One region of the Pseudorhizobium sp. NPDC055634 genome, then DNA from elsewhere that is predicted to be linked to it. Evidence: predicted binding sites of a transcription regulator. Region 1 holds the regulator's gene; each other region holds the start of a gene.

What was found. Region 1 encodes LexA, which represses DNA repair genes until DNA is damaged. Its sites were predicted from a motif close to TGTTCNNNNTGTGTTCNG; they were not measured.
Region 2: ACWGPT_RS17440 (energy-coupling factor ABC transporter ATP-binding protein) is a predicted target of LexA. The motif match lies at 1,632-1,649, and genes of this name have one in related genera.
Region 3: ACWGPT_RS15460 (ImuA family protein) is a predicted target of LexA. The motif match lies at 1,525-1,542, and genes of this name have one in related genera.

What each region holds. Positions count from the first base shown of each region.
Region 1 is NZ_JBSHHW010000004.1:379,097-382,017, reverse strand. Features, by position in the region: gene kdsA (3-deoxy-8-phosphooctulonate synthase) at 1-570, opposite strand, end outside; gene lexA (transcriptional repressor LexA) at 775-1,491, shown strand; gene ACWGPT_RS09260 (ComEC/Rec2 family competence protein) at 1,472-2,921, opposite strand, start outside.
Region 2 is NZ_JBSHHW010000011.1:119,698-122,618, reverse strand. Features, by position in the region: gene ribB (3,4-dihydroxy-2-butanone-4-phosphate synthase) at 1-393, shown strand, start outside; gene ACWGPT_RS17445 (winged helix-turn-helix domain-containing protein) at 406-1,596, opposite strand; gene ACWGPT_RS17440 (energy-coupling factor ABC transporter ATP-binding protein) at 1,707-2,387, shown strand; gene ACWGPT_RS17435 (CbiQ family ECF transporter T component) at 2,384-2,921, shown strand, end outside.
Region 3 is NZ_JBSHHW010000009.1:102,194-105,114, reverse strand. Features, by position in the region: gene ACWGPT_RS15465 (Y-family DNA polymerase) at 1-567, opposite strand, end outside; gene ACWGPT_RS15460 (ImuA family protein) at 581-1,501, opposite strand; gene ACWGPT_RS15455 (metallopeptidase family protein) at 1,671-2,108, shown strand; gene ACWGPT_RS15450 (DUF1737 domain-containing protein) at 2,132-2,338, opposite strand; gene ACWGPT_RS15445 (HpcH/HpaI aldolase/citrate lyase family protein) at 2,335-2,921, opposite strand, start outside.

The sequences.
Region 1 (2,921 bases):
CGAGCGCATGTCGGAGACGAGCGTGTTGTAGCCGAAGGAAACGCCCCGCTCGCACAGGAGCACGTTCGGATTGCCGCTCGCGGTGAACTTGGCCTGGACGTTCTTCATGTCCCAGGGCGCGAGGAACTGGCCCTTCTTGACGTTGATGACGCGGCCGGTCTTCGCCGCCGCCACGAGGAGATCCGTCTGCCGGCAGAGGAAGGCCGGGATCTGAAGGATATCGACCGTGGGCGCCACGAGGGCACATTGTTCTTCGGTATGAATGTCGGTGAGGACCGGGAAGCCGAATTCCTTCTTCAGGTCAGCTAAGATTTCCATCGCGCTGTCGAGGCCGATCCCGCGCTTGCCCGTCAGCGACGTGCGGTTGGCCTTGTCGAAGGAGGACTTGTAGACGAGGCCGATCCCGAGCTTGGCGCACAATTCCTTCAGCGTTCCGGCGATCATGAAGGCGTGGTCGCGGCTCTCCATCTGGCACGGACCGGCGATCAGCGAAAACCGGCGCGCCTGGGAGAACAGCACGCGGCCTTCTCCTTCACCCACAACGACTTCAAAATTGGGCTTGATGTCCATGGCGGAAACTCCTTCGAGGCAGGCGTCGTCGTCCGTCACGCTGACCCGGCAGCGGCGGACGCGACGTCCTTAACAGCAACGATCGCCGCTGTCACGGCGGGATGGGAGAAGCGGGGTGCCAAACAGCTGGAACTTTTGCCTTGCGGAACGCATCCGGAACATATATCGTCTGTTCTGGCTTTGTTTCACGCTTAGGAAACCCGGATGCTCACGCGCAAACAGCAGGAACTTCTTCTTTTCATTCACGAACGGATGAAGGAGTCGGGGGTTCCGCCGTCGTTCGACGAGATGAAGGACGCACTCGACCTCGCGTCGAAATCCGGCATCCACCGGCTCATCACGGCGCTTGAGGAACGCGGCTTCATCCGCCGCCTGCCCAATCGGGCACGCGCGCTGGAGGTCATCAAGCTGCCGGAAGCCTATAGCAGCAGCCTGCAGCCCCGCCGCGGCTTTTCGCCGAGCGTCATCGAAGGCAGCCTCGGCAAGCAGAAGCCTGCGCCGGCGGCCCAGCCGGTTGCGGCAAGCAATGAGAACACCAGCACGAGCGTGCCCGTCATGGGCCGCATCGCGGCCGGCGTGCCGATCTCGGCGATCCAGAACAACACCCACGACATTGCCGTCCCGGCCGAGATGCTGGGAGCCGGCGAGCATTATGCGCTCGAGGTCAAGGGCGACTCGATGATCGAGGCCGGCATCCTGGATGGCGATACGGTGATCATCCGCAACGGCCAGACAGCAAGCCCGGGCGACATCGTCGTGGCGCTCGTCGACGACGAGGAGGCAACGCTGAAGCGCTTCCGGCGCCGCGGCGCCTCGATCGCGCTGGAAGCGGCAAATCCCGCCTACGAAACCCGCATTCTTCCCGCCGACCGCGTCAAGGTCCAGGGTAAGCTCGTCGGCCTCATCCGGCGCTACCACTGAGAAGCCGCAGGAGGCTGCGGGGAAGCGTTTCGTCGAAACGATCCGTGCGCCAGTCATAAAGTCGATGGCTGGTCCAAGGGCGCCGGGTATCGGCGCTTGCGGCATGCGCGCGCCACATCGACGGATCGGGGCTGCCGTTCATGCGGATTTCCAGGGCGCCTGTCCTTCTGAGGCTCGCGCCGTTCAGCATGAGCGCGCCGGACAGACATTCTGCCAGCCGCGTCCGCGGGGCGACGACCAGAGCGGCGATGTCGCAGGCGCTGCCGGCGAGCCTTGGATCCTCCACCACGGCGACAACCGCACCCTCCCGCGTCACCGCCAGGCACCATGCCTTCTGCCGGCAATGGAACCGTCCCGCATCGGCAGCGGCGGCGGCAAGTGACGCCTTCATCTCCGAGCGCACCCGGGCGCGCTGATCGTCGGTCAACTGGGCTATCCGGGAGGCAGTCCGGGGCGCTGTCTGGGGCGCCGTCGGGAGAGTGCTTGAGCTCGGGTCTGCGCTCGAGGCCGCGGAGGGTTCATCCGTCGCGGCAAGGCCAATGTCACCCGCCGGCGACACGACCGGGGCGACGGGATCGGGAAGCAGAAGTGCGCGTTGCCACTGGTCGAAGATGAAGGCCGGCGGGCGGGCCCGGTTCGTTGCGACGGGGCCCGTCGCCAGCGCGACGAGCGTCCCGTCTTCGGAGACCAGGAGGTCCGGCGGCGGCAGACGCGCTTCATGCCAGCTCAGCGCGAAGGCAAGCAGCATTGCCGGCACGCCCAGGAGCCGAAGCGGCGTGCGCAGCAGCGCAAGCAGCAGGAAGCCTGCCGAGGCGATGGCCAGGAACCACCGGTGCTGGCGGCCGGTGCCGACATCTCCGCCCCAGGCCGCGACATGGCCTGCGACGGCGATGACCGCCTCAAGACCCATGCCCATCAATCCCAGGAGCGGCGCATCCAGCCCGAGGGGCATGAGCAGCATGGCGAGCAGTCCGGCGGGCATGACCACGAAGGAGATGATCGGCATGACGGCGAGGTTCGCCGCCAGCCCGTAACCGGCGAGGCGGTGGAAGTGCTCCATCGAGAAGATCGCCGTCGAGAGGCCGCCGATCAGCGAGGTTGCGAAAATGCCGGCCATCCAGTGCCAGCCGGTCATGACCGGCGCGAGCCGGCCGCGCGCCATGAGCGAGGGTTCGCGCTCCCCTGCCGCGGCGCGCCGGCTCCACCAGGCATAACCCGCCACCAGCGCCGCGGTCGCCGCAAACGACATCTGGAAGCTCGGGCCCATGACCTGCGAAGGGGCGACCGCCAGCATGATCAGCGCCGCCACGGCAATGTTGCGAAGGCTGATCGCGGCGCGGTCGAACCAGACGGCAATCAGCGTGACCGCCATCATCAGGTAGGCCCGCTCGGCGGAGACGGCAAAGCCGGAGATGAGGTAATAGGCGGTC
Region 2 (2,921 bases), on a different contig from region 1:
CACGTCGCGATCATCTTCGGCGACATCCGCGACGGCGTCGACATTCCGGTGCGGCTGCATCTGGAGAACGTGGCGGCCGATGTCTTCGGCGCCCAGCGCCCCCTCGACACCTACATGGAGAAGATCGCGACCGAGGGACGCGGCGTGATCATTTATCTGCGCGAAGGTTCGGTCGGCGTCGGCCAGAAGGACCACGGCCGCAAGTACCGCCAGGACCAGGAAGCCCACGAGCAGGCCCAGGCGCGCGAAAGCGAATGGCTGGAAATCGGCCTCGGCGCACAGATCCTCAAGGATCTCGGGATCACCTCCATCAAGCTTCTGACCCGCAGCGAGCGGCACTATGTCGGCCTGGAAGGTTTCGGCATCCGGATTACCGAGACGGTGATCTGCTGAGGCCTGCCGGCCTCAGCCCCGCCAGCCGTCGAGGAAGCTGACCCGCCCGACCCCGGCGAAACGCGCGACACGCGAAAGCTCGGCCTCCAGCCGTTCCAGCCTGCCGCTCGATGCCCTCACCCCGGGCTCCAGCCACAGCCGCCTGACGTCGAGCGAGCCGGCCTTGCGGTCCGCCTTCATGTCGATGCGGCCGATCATCCGGTCTCCTTCCAGCAGCGGGAAGACGTAGTAGCCGTACTGGCGCATCGGTTCGGGCACGAAGATTTCTATCCGGTAGCTGAAATTGAACAACCGTTCGGCCCGGTTGCGGTCGCGCAGCAGCGGATCGAAGGGGCTCAGCACCCGGATGCGGCCCGGAGGCGCGGGAGCGGCCTGCGCCAGGGCGGAGAAATCGTGGAAGGCATGGGCTGCCCGCGGCCTGCCGCCATCGGCGCTCTCGATCACCACCTCGGTCAGTTCGTCGCGGTGGGCAGTGACCCAGTCCTTTGCCTCCTGTGGGCCGACCAGGGCCCAGAACGCGGCGATCTCGCCGGATGTCGCAAATCCCAGCCGCTGCAGCGCGCTGCGGCAGGCCCAGTCAACGAACTCCTCGGGACTGACCTCCGGCTCGTAATGACGGGTGGGAAGCACCCTCTCCGTCAGGTCGTAGATCTTCTGGAAATTCACCCGCCCGGCAATCGCCAGCTTTCCCGTGTGCCAGTAGTATTCCAGCGCCGTCTTGCTCGGATGCCAGTTCCACCAGCCGCCGGACTTGTGCTCCTCAGCCTTCACCTCACGGGCCATGATCGGGCCGCACTCGACGATGCGCCGGTAGGTTTCCTCGAAGGCGCTGTCGAAATCCTCGCCCTGCCATTTGCGCCAGCGTTCGCCGATCACGGCCTCGCGGCGCACGAAACGGTGCTTCCAGTAGCGGAAGAAGGCCGACGGGATGACCGATGCATCGTGCGTCCAGTGCTCGAAAAGCTCGCCTTCCTTCTCCAGGAGTTGCCGCAGGTGCTCGCGCCGATAGGTCTGGTTGCGGGAGAACAGGATCATGTGGTGGGCGCGCTCGACGGTCGCGATACTGTCCACCTGCACGAAGCCGAGCTTGTCGATGAGGCTCAGGAGCCCCGCCTTGTCGAGGCTGCGGGAGGGCGGCAGGGAGAGGCCCTGCCGTTCGAGGAATATCCACCGCGCCTGCTGGTTGGGGATGAGAATCGCCATGCCGGGAGAGTAGGGCGAGAACGGACATAGTTCAATGTTCACGTTCTGTTTTGCATTCCCCTCCCCCCGCATCCGTTCTATAGGAGCCTGACAGGCAAGAGGACGCGCGGTTGGACGTCAGATTTGTTCAGGCAGGAGCGAGCTTCGAAGGGCGCGTGGCGGTCCATCCCTCGACCCTCTCGCTCTCGGAGCGCCGCATCGGCATCATCGGCCTCAACGGCTCGGGCAAGACCACCTTCGCGCGGATGATCAACGGCCTCGTGCAGCCGAGCGAAGGCCTCGTCACGGTCGATGGGCTCGACACGGCCTCGGACGGCGACGCGGTTCGCGGCAAGGTCGGCTTCATCTTCCAGAACCCGCAGAACCAGATCATCCTGCCGATCCTGCGCGAGGACATCGAACTCGGCCTTCGCAGCCGCCGGCTGGCCCGGAGCGAGGTGCAAGCCCGGGTCGACGGCGTGCTTGGACGCTTCGGCATCGCGCATCTGGCGGACCGTCGGGTGCACGAACTGTCCGGCGGCGAACTGCAGCTTGCGGCGCTTGCCTCCGTCCTCGTTACCGAACCGGCGCTTGTGATCCTCGACGAGCCGACGAACCAGCTCGACCTGCGCAACCGCCGCCTCGTCCAGGAAACGATCGACCGTCTCGAGGAGCACGTCCTCGTCATCAGTCACGACCTGGAACTCATCGAGACCTTCGACCGCGTGCTGCTCTTCCACGAGGGAAGGATCCTGGTGGACGGACCGCCCGACGACGCGATCGGTCGCTACCGGGAGATCGCCGCGTGCTGAACTCGCTCTACGTGGAGGGCGACAGCCGGCTTCACCGGCTTCCCGCGGGGCCGAAGCTCCTGCTCGTTCTCCTCGTGAGCCTAGCCGTCTTCCTGACGCGCTCCCCGCCCGTGCTTGGCGCCGGCGCGATCGCGGCACTCGGCCTCTACGCCTCCACGGGCATCGGCGCGAGGGCGGGATGGCTCCGGCTGCGACCGGTCCTCCTGACCATTGCCGTCGTGGCGCTCGCAACGGTGCTTCTCGGCTCGGTCGAAGAGGGGATCGTCGCGCTTCTTCGTCTGACGACCCTGATGCTGGTCGCCGCAGCCGTCACCGCGACGACGACGGTCGGGGCGTTCATAGACGTGGTCAGCCGGGCGGCACGGCCGCTGGAACGGCTCGGCCTCGTGCGGGCGGACGATATCGGCCTTGCCGTCGGCCTCGTCATCCGCTTCGTGCCGGAGGTCCTGTCGCGCTACGATGTCCTGAAGCAATCGCATCGTGCCCGCGGGCTGAGGCTGCGGCCGACGACGGTCCTCGTCCCGCTGATGATCC
Region 3 (2,921 bases), on a different contig from region 1:
AAACCGGAGCAGGAGATGGCTGCCGAACCGGCGTGCCAAGGGCGCCCGCGGCACCGAGAAAAGGTTTCCTACCTGTTTCAATCCGAGCTTGTTCAGCGCCCCGACGGTTTCGCTTCCGATCCTCAGGCAGGCGACCGGCAAGGGCCGGAGCACTTCTTCCGCGGCACCGTTCGGGATCACCCCGCCCGCTCCGAAGCGGCAGGCGGCCCAGGACAGGCCCGGCGACCCTGAAATCGCTCCCTGGACCTTGAACCCCATCTGGAAGAGGCGAAGCAGGATATCGTCGAGCAGTGCCTGTTCTCCGCCGAAAAGATGCGAGCAGCCGGTAATGTCCAGGAACAGGCCGTCACTGCCGTCCAGTGCCACCAGCGGCGTATAGCGATCGCACCAGTCGGCAAGCGCTTCCAGGAGCGTACCGTCGGCCGCGGGATCCTCTTCGACGATATCGATCGTGGGATGCATGGCCCGCGCCTCGGCCAGGCCCTGGCCCTGGCGCAGGCCGAGTTCCGCCGCCTGTTCGTCCAGCGCCGTCAGGCGGATGGCATTGTCCCGCCGTCCTGAACACAGCAAGGGCGGATAATCAGGACGCCCTGTCAAACGCCAGGAGGCGCCCCACAGCCGGCGCGCGATCCGGTCTGTCGGCAGATGCGGGAAGACCAGCGCCAGGATGCGTTGCCCCGTTGACGGAAAGGCGAGCCGGTTCTGGCCGGGCGAGGGAAAATTGGCGGTCACGGGAATTCCACTCCAGGGTAAGAGCGAGCGGAGCCGGGTTGCGGCTCTTCTCAAGCGTCAGACGGAAGACGGGAAAGCCGATGCTGCCGCCAAGCATGGCTCCATTGGGAAGGACCCGCTCCGAAGCGGGACCGGGTTCGGCATGGAAACGGAAGGCGGCGCTGCTCGCCTCCTCCTCGCCCGCATGCCGCAAAAGCAAGATCGGCCGCCTCGCCGACTTTGCCCTCAGGCTGAGCCTCCGGCTCTCGGACAGACCAAAAGACGAAGGATTGCCCCTGATTTCAAGGATGGTCGCGGCCAGGGCGCCGCTCGCCGCAGCCGTTTCGGCCAGCCACAATGCCTCCTCCAGCTTTCGAGGCATGGCATGGAGGAAATGCTCGACCTTGAGACCATATTGCGCAAGCCCCACGGGATAGGGCAAACCAGCCTCGCCACTCGAAAACCTGTCGCTGATCCACAGCAGAGCCGGGATGTGCGCCTGTCTCTGGATAAGCGACGCCAGCGCCAGAACGACCCCGCTGCCCGCCCCGGCATCGCGCATGGCGGAAGTCCTGATTTCCGTCATGGCATCGAGGGGCAGCCCGCCTTCCAGCGCGGCATCCATTTCCGCAACGCCCAGCGAAACTCTTACCGTCGACGGGACAGGGCACGTCGTCCCTCTTACCCGCGGCTGCTTCTCCGCCACCAGCGTCGGTGTCTTGCCTTCCAGCTTGGCAATCGTCTCACGCAGGGCAATAAGTCTCTCCTGCGCCCTGGCGTGCATGGCCATGGCGTCAGCTCCATATTTAGGCATGTTCACTTTATGTTCTAATGGATTCCAGAGCTCTCCCGAAGAGTCAACCACATTTTGGAAGAAGCGCCCGGCTTCTCCGGGAGGCCCATGAATCCTCTCGAAAATTTTCTGGAATAGATTATATGAGCCCCAACAAGGAGCATCTATGGCCCGTATAGACCACACCGACGATTGGCGGGATCGCCACGCGCCGACCATCAGCGCCTTTGAATCGTTGGCAATCGAAGCCTATGGCAATCTTCCGGAGGAATTCCGGGCGCTAACGACCAATCTGACCATCGAGATCGAGGATTTCCCGGACGACGAGATCTTCGAGGACATGGCGCTCGAAACGCCTTTCGACCTGCTCGGCCTCTTCGAAGGACGCGGCATTTCCGAGCGTTTTTCCATGGAAACCGGCGAGCTGCCCAACCGAATCCGGCTGTACCGGCGCCCGATCCTCGACTACTGGGCCGAGAACGAGGAGACGCTGGGCGATATCATCACCCATGTCCTGATCCACGAGATCGGCCACCACTTCGGCCTGAGCGACGATGACATGGAGCGGATCGAGGCGAGTGCCGAAGAGGCTACGGAACGCTGATCCGTAGCTCGTCGTGAACCGGCCTACTGCTCGCCGAGCTTCATCTCGGGATGATACTCCTTGCCCTCGACCGTCTTGGTCACGGCCTGTCCGCAATACATCCGGTTTTCGGCCGCATTGAAGCTGTGGCTGGGCGAGCCATGCAGTTCCCAACCCTTGTTCAAGGCATCGGTGACGCGGTGGCAGAAGGAGGAGTCGTCGGGTCCGGTCAGGAAGCGGTAGAGTTTCATGCCTTGGTCTTTCTTTCAGAGATATACCGGGCCTTGGCCACCAGCCGCTCCGCCTGTTCCAGGTGAAGCCGCTCGACCATTTTGCCGTTCATGTTGATGACGTTGAGGTCCCGGGCCGCCGGTTCGGCAAAGGCGGCGATGATCGCGTCGGCCTCCGCAACCTCCTCGTCGGACGGACCGAACGCCCGGTTGGCGGCCTCGATCTGGCCGGGGTGGATCAGCATCTTTCCGTCAAATCCCATCGCACGGCCCTGGGCGCATTCGTCTGCAAATCCGTCCGCATCCCGGAAATCGTTGAAAACGCTGTCGATCACGTCGAGACCATGCGCGCGGGCCGCAAGGACCACCTGCATGATCCAGGGCACCAGATAGGTTCGTCCCGGCTGCGGCAGGACGCCCGTTTCCCTGCGCAGGTCGTTGAGGCCGAGGACGAAACAGTCGAGCCGCCCTCCGGCCTCCCGCCCCGCCGCCGCTATGGCGCAGGCATTGAGGACGCCGGCGGACGCCTCCATCATGGCCCAGAGCCGCAATCCATCGGGAGCTTCCCCAAGCAGCGCGGCCACCTCCCGGATTTCCTCCGGCC